Regions from separate parts of the Arthrobacter sp. B1I2 genome, predicted to be linked through region 1. Evidence: riboswitches for the same ligand, from Rfam matches in the RefSeq annotation. Region 1 holds a riboswitch; the other holds the start of a gene.
The links. Region 1 has a riboswitch for glycine ahead of cycA (D-serine/D-alanine/glycine transporter). Riboswitches for the same ligand answer to the same signal wherever they lie in the genome.
Positions count from the first base shown of each region.

Region 1 (5,269 bases):
CCACCGGTAGGGCCGTCAGGTCCTGGACCATGGTCTGGAAGTTCAGCAGTGCCTCAAGCCGGCCCTGGGAGATTTCCGGCTGGTACGGGGTGTAGGCGGTGTACCAGGAGGGGGATTCGAGGATGTTGCGGCGGATCACCGGCGGGGTCACGGTGTCGTAGTAGCCCTGGCCGATCATCTGGACAGCGGTCTTGTTCCTGCCCGCGATCCGGCGGAGCTCGGCAAGGACCTCCACCTCGCTGAGGGCGTCGGTCAGCTTGAGCGCGGTTTCCTGGCGGATGGAGGCGGGAACGGCAACGTCCACGAGGCCATCCACGCTGTCGTAGCCCACGGCCTTGAGCATGGTGTCGACGTCGGCCTGGCGGCGCGCGCCGATATGGCGGTCAACAAACGATGTTGGAAGCGATTGAATCGTCATGAGGAACTCCGGTTCTGGCCGGCCTGAGGTGGCACGGCGTGTGATGGGTTCCTCCCCGCTCTGTATTGGACCTGAGAGATTCCGCGTTGCCTGCTCTTGGCAGGGGGCCGCTTGCACCGTCGGTGAACCGGACTGAAGCCCGGTTGCTTTCCAGAGTCGCCTCGCCATGACGGTACGTGGGCCTGAGAGATTCCTGGGGAGGATTTGCTCCTACGGCGCCTGCCCGGTGGATGCCGGGAGGACTCTCCCGTCACAGCTCGAAAGGCTTATTCAAATGTGGGTGATTCGGCTCACAAGGTATCGGGATATGCGGCCCTCTGGCAAATCGGCGGCAGCGTTTGGGGCTGGACCCGGCATCTGAAGCGCGCTGGCACCTGCTTTGTGTCGGGAGGGGTTTGACATTCGATCGTGACGGACACCACACTGAACCCCGGGATCGGCGCCTGCCAGTGGCTGGCTCAGCGTATCCGGAGCGGCTGGTTGCCGGCGCCCATCCCATCGCATGACGGCTGTGGCCCAAAAGGCTGCGGCTTCCAACTGAACACGCCTTCGACCTGCGGCGGGAGAGCCCTGCCGGTACATCCAGCAGGCGCCGTAGGAGCAAATCCTCCCCAGGAAACTCTCAGGCCCCCGTACCGCCGCGGACAGGCAACTCTGGAAAGCAGCCAGGCATGTCCCTGGCTCACCGACGGTGCAAGCGGCTTTGGCTGCGGAAACTCTCAGGTCCACAACAGAGCGGGGAGGAACCAAATCTTTTGCGGCACCCAAGAAGCCGCTTTATCGATGGAGTTCCTCATGGCGATTCATCCCCCCACGTCCAACGGCGAACCAGCCCGCAATCACGGCGCCACCACGGCAGCCCGCAGCGAGCCTCCCCACCTGGAGCGGCAGCTTACCAACCGGCATATCCAGCTCATCGCCATCGGCGGCGCGATTGGAACCGGCCTCTTCATGGGCTCGGGCAAGACCATCTCCGCGGCCGGCCCATCCGTGATCTTCGTGTACACGATCATCGGCTTCATGCTCTTCTTCGTCATGCGGGCCATGGGCGAACTGCTGCTGAGCAACCTGAACTACAAGTCCTTCAGCGACTTCGCAGCTGACCTCCTGGGGCCCTGGGCAGGCTTCTTCACCGGCTGGACGTACTGGTTCTGCTGGGTGATCACCGGAATCGCGGACGTCATCGCCATCGCCGGCTACTCACGGGAACTTTGGCCGGCCCTGCCGCTCTGGATCCCGGGCCTGGCCACGGTGGCCATCCTGCTCCTGCTGAACCTCGCCACCGTCAAGGCTTTCGGCGAGACCGAGTTCTGGTTCGCCCTCATCAAGATCATCGCCATCGCTGCCCTGATCATCGTGGGTCTCTTCATGATCTTCACCGGCTTCCAGAGCGACGCGGGCACGGCAAGCTTCACCAACCTGTGGAGCCACGGCGGGTTCTTCCCCAACGAATTCATGGGCTTCGTGGCCGGATTCCAGATCGCAGTGTTCGCCTTCGTAGGCATCGAACTGGTGGGCACCACGGCCGCCGAGGCCAAGAACCCCGAGCGCACCCTGCCCAGGGCCATCAACGCCATCCCCGTCCGCGTGCTGCTCTTCTACGTTGGCGCGCTGATCATCCTGATGGCCGTCACCCCTTGGACACAGTTCGCCGCAGGCCACAGCCCCTTCATCGGAATGTTCTCCCTGGCCGGCCTCGGCGCCGCAGCCACTGTGGTCAACCTGGTGGTCCTCACCTCGGCAATGTCCTCCGCCAACTCCGGCATCTACTCCACCTCCCGCATGGTCTTCGGCCTCGCCCAGGAAGGCGATGCCCCTAACCTCTTCAGCCGCCTGTCCAGGAGGAAGGTGCCCAGCAACGCACTGTTCCTGTCCTGCGTCCTGCTGCTCTCCGGCGTCGTACTCATGTATGCCGGCCAGGATATTGGCAAGGCGTTCGAAATGGTCACCACCGTGTCAGCCGTCTGCTTCGTCTTCGTCTGGTCGATCATCCTGGCCAGCTACATCTCCTTCCGGCGCCGGCGCCCGCACCTGCACGCGGCTTCCAAGTTCAAGATGCCCGGCGGCATCCCCGCAGTGTGGGTGGTCTACGCGTTCTTCGCCTTCGTCCTTTGGGCCCTGACAACCCAGCCGGACACGCTCATCGCCCTGCTGGTAACGCCCATCTGGTTCGCCGTCCTCGGCGTGGCATGGGCCATTCTGCGGCGCCGGCCCGCGCACCTGGCCCGCTTCGAGGTCTTCCGGGCTGAGCTTCGCGCCGACGAAGCCGCCGTCGGGCGGAACGCGGGCCGGGATGCTGATCCTGCTGCGCACGAGGCTGAGCAGGCCAGGAAATGACGGCCGGCGGTTCAGCAACTGTCATGTCCGCCGCACAGCCCGCCGCACAGCCGGCCGGAATGCCCGGCGATCCCGAGGGTGCACCGTCACCTGCCACCGATTTCATCCTCACGTTCAAATGCCGGGATTCGCTGGGCATCGTCCAGGCTGTAGCCACGTTCCTCCTGGCGCAGGAGTGCTACATCGTGGACATCAAGCAGTTTGGTGACAAGGCATCGGGTGAGTTCTTCATGCGGGTGCATTTCACCGCACAGGAAGAGTTCGACGGCGGGATGCTGCGCGAGCGGTTCGGTCCCGTTGCGGGGGACTGGGGCATGGAATGGCGGCTGGAGCCGCATAGCCGCCGGCAGCGGATCCTGGTGATGGTGTCCAAATACGAGCACTGCCTGAACGACCTCCTTGTCCGGGCACGGGACGGCGACCTGCCGGTGGAAATCGTTGCGGTGGTCTCCAACCATCCGGACACGGCCGGCCTTGCGGAATGGCACGGCGTTCCGTTCCACCTGATCCCGGTCACGCCGGAAACGAAGCCCGAGGCGGAAACCCGGCTGCTTGAGTTGGTGGACGCGTACGGTGTGGAACTGGTGGTGCTGGCACGTTATATGCAGGTTCTCAGTGACGGCACAACCTCCCGGCTCAGTGGGAGGGCCATCAACATCCACCATTCGTTCCTTCCGAGCTTCAAGGGGGCCCGGCCCTACCACCAGGCCTACGAGCGGGGTGTGAAGACGGTGGGCGCCACCGCTCATTACGTCAACTCCGAGCTTGACGAGGGACCGATCATTTCCCAGCAGGTCATCGAGGTGGACCACACCTACACGCCGGCCGACCTGGTGCGGGTGGGCAAGGATGCCGAGTGCCGCGCCCTGACCAATGCCGTGCGCTGGCACGCTGAAGGCCGGGTCATCCTGTCCGGCGGCCGGACCGTGGTCCTGCGCTGACCTCAATCCCTGTTGCTGCGTCAGGATCCCACGGAATCTGCCGCAGCAGCGGCCCGGTCCTGAGCCACGGACCGGAAAGTTAAGCATGCTTAGTGTCTGTCCACATAGGATGGAAAGAGCACGGCAGCCTACCCGCTGCAGGTCGATTTGAATGAAGGTGACCATGGCCCGGCGCAGCAACCCAGCAGTACGTATTGCACAGGAAACCGCCCACAGAACAATGTTCGATTCGGAGGGCAAGCCGAAGCCCGGCGTCCACAACATGCTCCTGAAGGCGGTGCAGATCCAACGCCCACTGGTGGTTGGCTACATCCGCCGGCTCCAGAAGAAGCATCCACGGGCCACCGCTGCGCAGCTGGCGGACATCGCAGAGCGTGACTACCTGCGTGCTGTTGCCGGCGGCGGCGCCCTGGTGGGTGCAACCGCCGTCGTCCCCGGCGTTGGGACCGTGGCGTCGCTGGGACTTTCCGCCGCCGCCACCGTGGGTTTCCTGGAAGCGACGGCACTTTACGCAACCTCGCTTGCTGAACTCCACGGCATCCGCCTCACCAATCCGGAGAAGGCCGGCACCATGGTCATGGCCATCATGCTCGGTGAGGAGGGCACAGCCCTCCTGGGAACTCTCGGCGGGCAGGCATCCGGCAGCGCCACCAATACCTGGGGCAACGTGCTGTCCAAGTCCATGGTGGTGCCGGGATTCGGCAGCGTCCGGAAGAGAATCCAGACGGCTTTCCTCAAGAACCTGCTCAAGCGCCAGGGAACTGCACTGTTCGGCAGGGCCCTTCCGTTCGGCATAGGGGCCGTGGTGGGTGGAGCCGGTAACCTCGTGATGGGCCGTGCGGTGGCCAGGAATGCCCGTGAGGCGTTCGGGCCGATGCCGGACACCATCCCCGGAGAGCTGACCGCCGCTGCCGGGCCGGACAACCTGACGCTGGAAGGCAACATACTTGGATCTCAACGCTGACGTAGGCCAATCCTTCGGCGCCTGGACCACTGGAGGCGATCCGGCCATGTTCCAGCTGGCCACCAGCGCCAACGTGGCCTGCGGCCTTCATGCCGGCGACCCCGTCACCATGCTGGACACCTGCCGTGCTGCGTACGAACTGGATGTCACCGTCGGCGCGCACCTGGGCTACCGCGATCTGGCCGGCTATGGGCGCCGCGCGCTTGGGATGAGCTTCGATGAGCTTTTCGGTGACGTGCTGTACCAGCTGGGCGCGCTCGACGGCGTGGCGCACGCCGTGGGTGCCTCGGTGGACTACGTGAAGCCGCATGGAGCCCTGTACGAGACGCTGATTCACGACGCCGAGCAGGCCTCGGCCGTGGTTGCGGCCGTCAACGCCTACGATCCAGGCCTTCCCATCCTGGGCTTCCCGGGCTCGGAGCTGCTGAAGCAGGCCAAGGAGGCAGGGCACCCCGTGTTCATCGAGGCCTTCGCCGACCGGGCCTACCTCGCCGACGGCAGTCTGCTGCCGCTGTCCGGGGAGGATGCGGTCCTGCACGACGTCGACGCAGTGGTTGAGCGCGCCGTCCGCCTGGCTACGAAGGGCGAAGTGGTGGCCGTGGACGGAAC
Region 1 is NZ_JAUSYC010000001.1:575,917-581,185, reverse strand. Features, by position in the region: gene gcvP (aminomethyl-transferring glycine dehydrogenase) at 1-418, opposite strand, end outside; glycine riboswitch at 579-678, opposite strand; glycine riboswitch at 969-1,066, shown strand; glycine riboswitch at 1,067-1,162, shown strand; gene cycA (D-serine/D-alanine/glycine transporter) at 1,214-2,755, shown strand; gene purU (formyltetrahydrofolate deformylase) at 2,815-3,696, shown strand; gene QFZ57_RS02695 (hypothetical protein) at 3,860-4,660, shown strand; gene QFZ57_RS02690 (LamB/YcsF family protein) at 4,644-5,269, shown strand, end outside.

Region 2 (5,269 bases), 380 kb from region 1:
GGCCGTCGCGGCGGACAGCCCGGCAAACCCCATGCTGCCGAGGATCAGCAGCCGCCGCCGCCCAATGCGGTCGCCCAGGCTTCCCATTGATACCAGGAGTCCGGCCAGTACCAGGGGGTAGGCGTCAACAATCCACAACAGTTGCACGCCGGTGGGATCCAGGGCGCGGGTGATGGCGGGCAGGGTAAAGGTCAGTGCGGTGTTGTCCACCGCCACCAGCAGCACGGGAAACATCAGCAGCCCCAGCGCCAGCCAGTCGCGCCAGGGGGAGCGGGATGCGGTGGTGCCCCCGCGGGCAGGTGCGGAGCTGTTGGTGGAGGTTGTCATAAAATAACTATACCGTCCAGACGGTATAGTTTGGAATTGCGGCCATTCCGTTTTCGCGCCAGGTGGAGGGCATGATGGAAGGCATGCCCCGAAAGCCAGTAGCCCGTGACGCGGTCCTTGACGCCTTCGAGTCCCTGCTGATCGAGGTGGGGGAGCGGGCGGCCACCCTTGATGCAGTGGCCCGCAAGGCCGGGGTGTCCAAGGGCGGCCTCCTCTACCACTTTCCCAGCAAGGAAGCGCTCATCGCGGTGCTGCTGGACCGGCTGGAGGGCCTGGCCCGGGAAGACGCTGACGCGATGGCTTCGGCCAGTGAAGGTGCAGCGGCGTACTTCATCCGTTCCTCGGTCTGGGCGGACACCCCGCTGGACCGTGCAATCGTGGCCGCCACCAGGCTTGCGGAAGTGGCGCATGAAGAGACACGGCGCCGTTTTGCGGCCATCCAGCAGCGGTGGCTGGACGAGATCGCGGCGGATGTGGGGCCGGGCCTGGCCAAAGCCGTCCTCTACATGGGTGACGGGTTGTACTTCAATGCCATGCTGTCCGTGGCGCCCGCGCCGGAAGGGGGAGCGGCCGCTGACGTGGAGGAACTCCTGGCCGCTTTGGAACGGCTTCGCAGGTAGCCCGGGCCATTTGCCGGGAGGGGTTGCGGCGTAGGACAATAGAAAGTTGTGAGGGCTGTCACCGGCCCTCATGATTCAACAAATGAATAGCCTTTGATCTGCGGCGGGAGAGTTCTGCCGGAAGTACAGGCAGGCGCCGTAGGAGCAAATCCTCCCCAGGAATCTCGCAGGCCCCTGTACCGCCGCGGCGAGGCACCTCTGGAAAGCAGCAGGCAGTTCCTGCCTCCCCCGGGAGCGAAAAGACTGTTGTGCTCACCGACGGTGCAAGCGGGTCCTGCCCAGGCAGGCAACGCGGAAACTCTCAGGTCCAATACAGAGCGGGGAGGAACCCGACTAGCTGTGGCGTACCCTTCGCCGCCTGAGTAAATGGAGTTCCTTCGTGCCGGTTACCCCAGCCTCCACCACCTTCGTAGACCGCCATATCGGCGCCCGCCGCCAGGCCGACGTCGACACCATGCTCAAAGCCGTAGGCTACGATTCGGTCGACTCCCTGGTTGACACCGCGGTACCCAAGGTCATCCGCCAGGAAACCGCCCTTCGCCTGCAGGACGCCCTCAGCGAGGTTGAAGTCCTCACCGAACTGCGGAAGCTTGCCGCAAAAAACAAGACGGCAGTGCAGCTGATCGGCCAGGGCTACTCGGACACCGTGACCCCGCCGGTGATCCGCCGCAACATCCTTGAGTCCCCGGCCTGGTACACCGCCTACACCCCGTACCAGCCGGAGATCTCCCAGGGCCGGCTTGAGGCGCTGCTGAACTTCCAGACCATGGTGCAGGACCTGGTGGGACTGCCCATCGCCAACGCCTCGCTGCTGGATGAAGCAACCGCCGTGGCCGAGGCCGTGCTGCTGATGCGCCGGGCGAACAAGACCAAGCCCGCGGCCGACGGCAAGACTGTCCTGGACGTGGACGTGCTGCCGCAGACCATCGCCATCGTCAAAGGCCGCGCAGAAGCCCTCGGCTTCGAGGTGGAGGTGGCGGACCTCTCCCAGGGCCTGCCGGAAGGCGACATCAATGGTGTCGTATTGCAGCAGCCCGGTGTCTCCGGCCGGGTCTGGGACCAGTCCGCCGTGATCGCCGCAGCGAAGGAGCGCGGCGCGCTGGTCACCGTTGCCGCGGACCTGCTGGCCCTCACCCTGATCACTCCTCCGGGTGAGCAGGGCGCGGACATCGCCGTCGGCTCCACCCAGCGTTTTGGCGTGCCGTTGTTCTTCGGCGGCCCGCACGCGGCCTACATGGCCGTCCGGAAGGGCCTGGAGCGTTCGCTGCCCGGCCGCCTGGTGGGTGTGTCCAAGGACGACGCCGGCGTTCCCGCCTACCGTTTGGCGCTGCAGACCCGCGAGCAGCACATCCGCCGCGAGAAGGCCACCTCCAACATCTGTACTGCCCAGGCGCTGCTGGCCATCGTCGCGTCCATGTATGCCGTGTACCACGGACCGGACGGGCTGAAGGCGATCGCCGGAACGGCGCACGGCCACGCCCGTGTCCTGGCGGCCTCGCTTGCGGCTGCCGGCGTTGAGGTCCTGCACAAGAGCTTCTTCGACACCCTGACCGTGCGGGTCCCGGGACGGGCCGCCGGCATCATCGCCGACGCCGAGGCGCGGAGGATCAACCTGCGCAGCATCGACGGCGACACCGTGGGCATCGCCCTCGACGAAACCACGACGGCGGCCATCGTGGCCCAGGTTGCCGACGTCTTTGGCGCTTCCGTTGCCGAGGGCGAGGGATTTGGGCTGGAGGCCGCCGTCGAACGTTCCTCCAACTACCTGCAGCACCCGGTCTTCAACACCCACCGGTCCGAAACGCAGCTGCTGCGCTACATCCGCAAGCTTTCCGACCGCGACCTGGCGCTGGACCGCACCATGATCCCGCTGGGCTCGTGCACCATGAAGCTGAACGCCACCGCCGAGATGGAGGCCATTTCCTGGCCGGAATTCGCCTCCATCCACCCGTTCGCCCCGGACTCCCAGACCGAAGGCTGGCGTGAACTCATCGCGGACCTGGAAGCGGACCTCACCACGATCACCGGCTACGACCAGGTGTCCATCCAGCCCAACGCCGGCTCCCAGGGCGAACTCGCCGGGCTCCTGGCGATCCGCGGCTACCACCACTCCCGGGGCGAGGCGCAGCGCAACGTCTGCCTCATCCCGGCCTCAGCGCATGGCACCAACGCTGCCTCCGCCGTGCTTGCGGGCATGAAGGTCGTCGTCGTCGCCACCGCGTCCGACGGCACCATCGACCACGACGACCTGACGGCCAAGATGGAAGCCAACAGGGACGTCCTGTCCTGCATCATGATCACCTACCCGTCCACGCACGGCGTGTATGACGGGGACGTCCGCGAGGTCTGCGACGCTGTCCATGCTGCCGGAGGGCAGGTCTACATCGACGGCGCCAACCTGAACGCGCTCGTGGGCCTGGCCCAGCCGGGCAAGTTCGGTGGGGACGTCTCCCACCTGAACCTGCACAAGACTTTCTGCATCCCGCACGGCGGCGGCGGACCCGGCGTCGGGCCGGTCGCAGCCAAGGCGCACCTGGCACCCTTCATGCCGGGCGATGCCACCACCTGGAACGCAGGGTCCGGCGCCACCGACGTGCCGATTTCCGCATCCCGGTTCGGTTCGGCCGGCGTGCTGCCGATTTCCTGGGCCTACGTAAAGCTCATGGGCGGCGAAGGACTGACCGAGGCCACCAAATCCGCCCTGCTGGCAGCGAACTACGTCGCCTCCCGTTTGAACGAGCACTTCCCGGTCCTGTACACCGGGGAAGGCGGCCTCGTGGCGCACGAGTGCATCCTGGACCTGCGTGAACTCACAGCCAGGACCGGAGTCACCGCGGAGGACGTGGCCAAGCGGCTGATCGACTTCGGCTTCCACGCCCCCACCCTGTCCTTCCCCGTCGCCGGCACCCTGATGGTGGAGCCCACGGAGTCCGAGGACCTGGCGGAGATCGACCGCTTCATCGAGGCCATGATCAGCATCCGCAGGGAGATCGACCAGGTGGCCAACGGCGACTTTGCCGTGGCGGACTCGCCCCTGCGCCGCGCACCCCACACGGCGGCCGCCGTCGTCAGCTCCGACTGGGACCGTGCCTACCCGCGCGAGCAGGCCGCGTTCCCAGCCCACCACAAGCAGGACAAGTATTTCCCGCCAGTGGGCCGCATCGACGGTGCTGCCGGGGACCGGAACCTGATCTGCTCCTGCCCGCCGCTCGAAGACTTCGAAAACTAAGGACCGGCACCATGACCGAGAACTACACCGCCCTTTACGACGAGCACAAAAAGCTCGGGGCTTCCTTCACGGACTTCGGCGGTTGGCAGATGCCGCTCAAGTACAGCTCGGAACTGGCCGAGCACCACGCTGTCCGTAAGTCCGCGGGCCTGTTTGACCTTTCCCACATGGGCGAGGTCTGGGTGACCGGTCCGCAGGCCGCCGCGTTCCTGGACTACGCGCTGGTGGGCAGGATCTCCGCCATGGCCGTGGGCAAGGCCAAGTATTCGCTGATCTGCGATGAGGACGGCGGCATCATTGATGACCTCATCACCTACCGCCGTCCCCCGGCCGCTGGTAACGCCCGAGGCCGTACCGACGTCTTCCTGGTGGTGCCCAACGCGGGCAATGCCACCGCGGTGGCCGCAGCCCTGCAGGAGCGGGCTGCTGGCTTTGATGTGGTGGTGGAGGATGCCTCGGCCCGGACATCACTGATCGCCGTCCAGGGCCCCAAGGCCCAGGAACTTTTGCTGCGCCTGGTACCGGCCGCGCAGCACCCGCTGGTGACGGAATTGAAGTACTACGCCGCCGCCAGCGTTCCGCTCCTGGTGGGTGGCGCCGGCACGGAACTCCTGCTCGCACGCACCGGGTACACCGGTGAGGACGGGTTCGAGATCTTCGTGGACAACGACGACGCCCCCGGCCTGTGGCAGGCACTGGTCGCCATCGCCGAGGACGGGGAACTGACCCCGGCCGGGCTCGCCTCCCGCGACTCCCTCCGCCTCGAAGCGGGGATGCCCCTGTACGGCAATGAACTGTCGCTGCAGGGCGATCCGTTCGCCGCCGGCCTGGGCGCCGTCGTCGCGCTCTCCAAGGAAGGCGACTTCGTCGGCAAAGCCGCCTTGGCAGCCATGAAGGAAGCCGGCGCCGGCAGCACCTCCGGCCGCCGGCTCGTGGGGCTCAAAGGCCAGGGCCGCCGCGCCGGCCGCGCGCACTACCCCGTGCTCAAGGACGGCGCCCCTGTCGGTGAGGTCACCTCGGGCCAGCCCTCGCCCACCCTCGGCTACCCCATTGCCATGGCCTATGTCGACGTCGAGTACTCTGCGCCGGGCAC
Region 2 is NZ_JAUSYC010000001.1:197,873-203,141, reverse strand. Features, by position in the region: gene QFZ57_RS00925 (MFS transporter) at 1-327, opposite strand, end outside; gene QFZ57_RS00920 (TetR/AcrR family transcriptional regulator) at 411-947, shown strand; glycine riboswitch at 1,042-1,139, shown strand; gene gcvP (aminomethyl-transferring glycine dehydrogenase) at 1,327-4,176, shown strand; gene gcvT (glycine cleavage system aminomethyltransferase GcvT) at 4,188-5,269, shown strand, end outside.
Region 2: another riboswitch for glycine. It lies ahead of gcvP (aminomethyl-transferring glycine dehydrogenase); the one in region 1 lies ahead of cycA (D-serine/D-alanine/glycine transporter).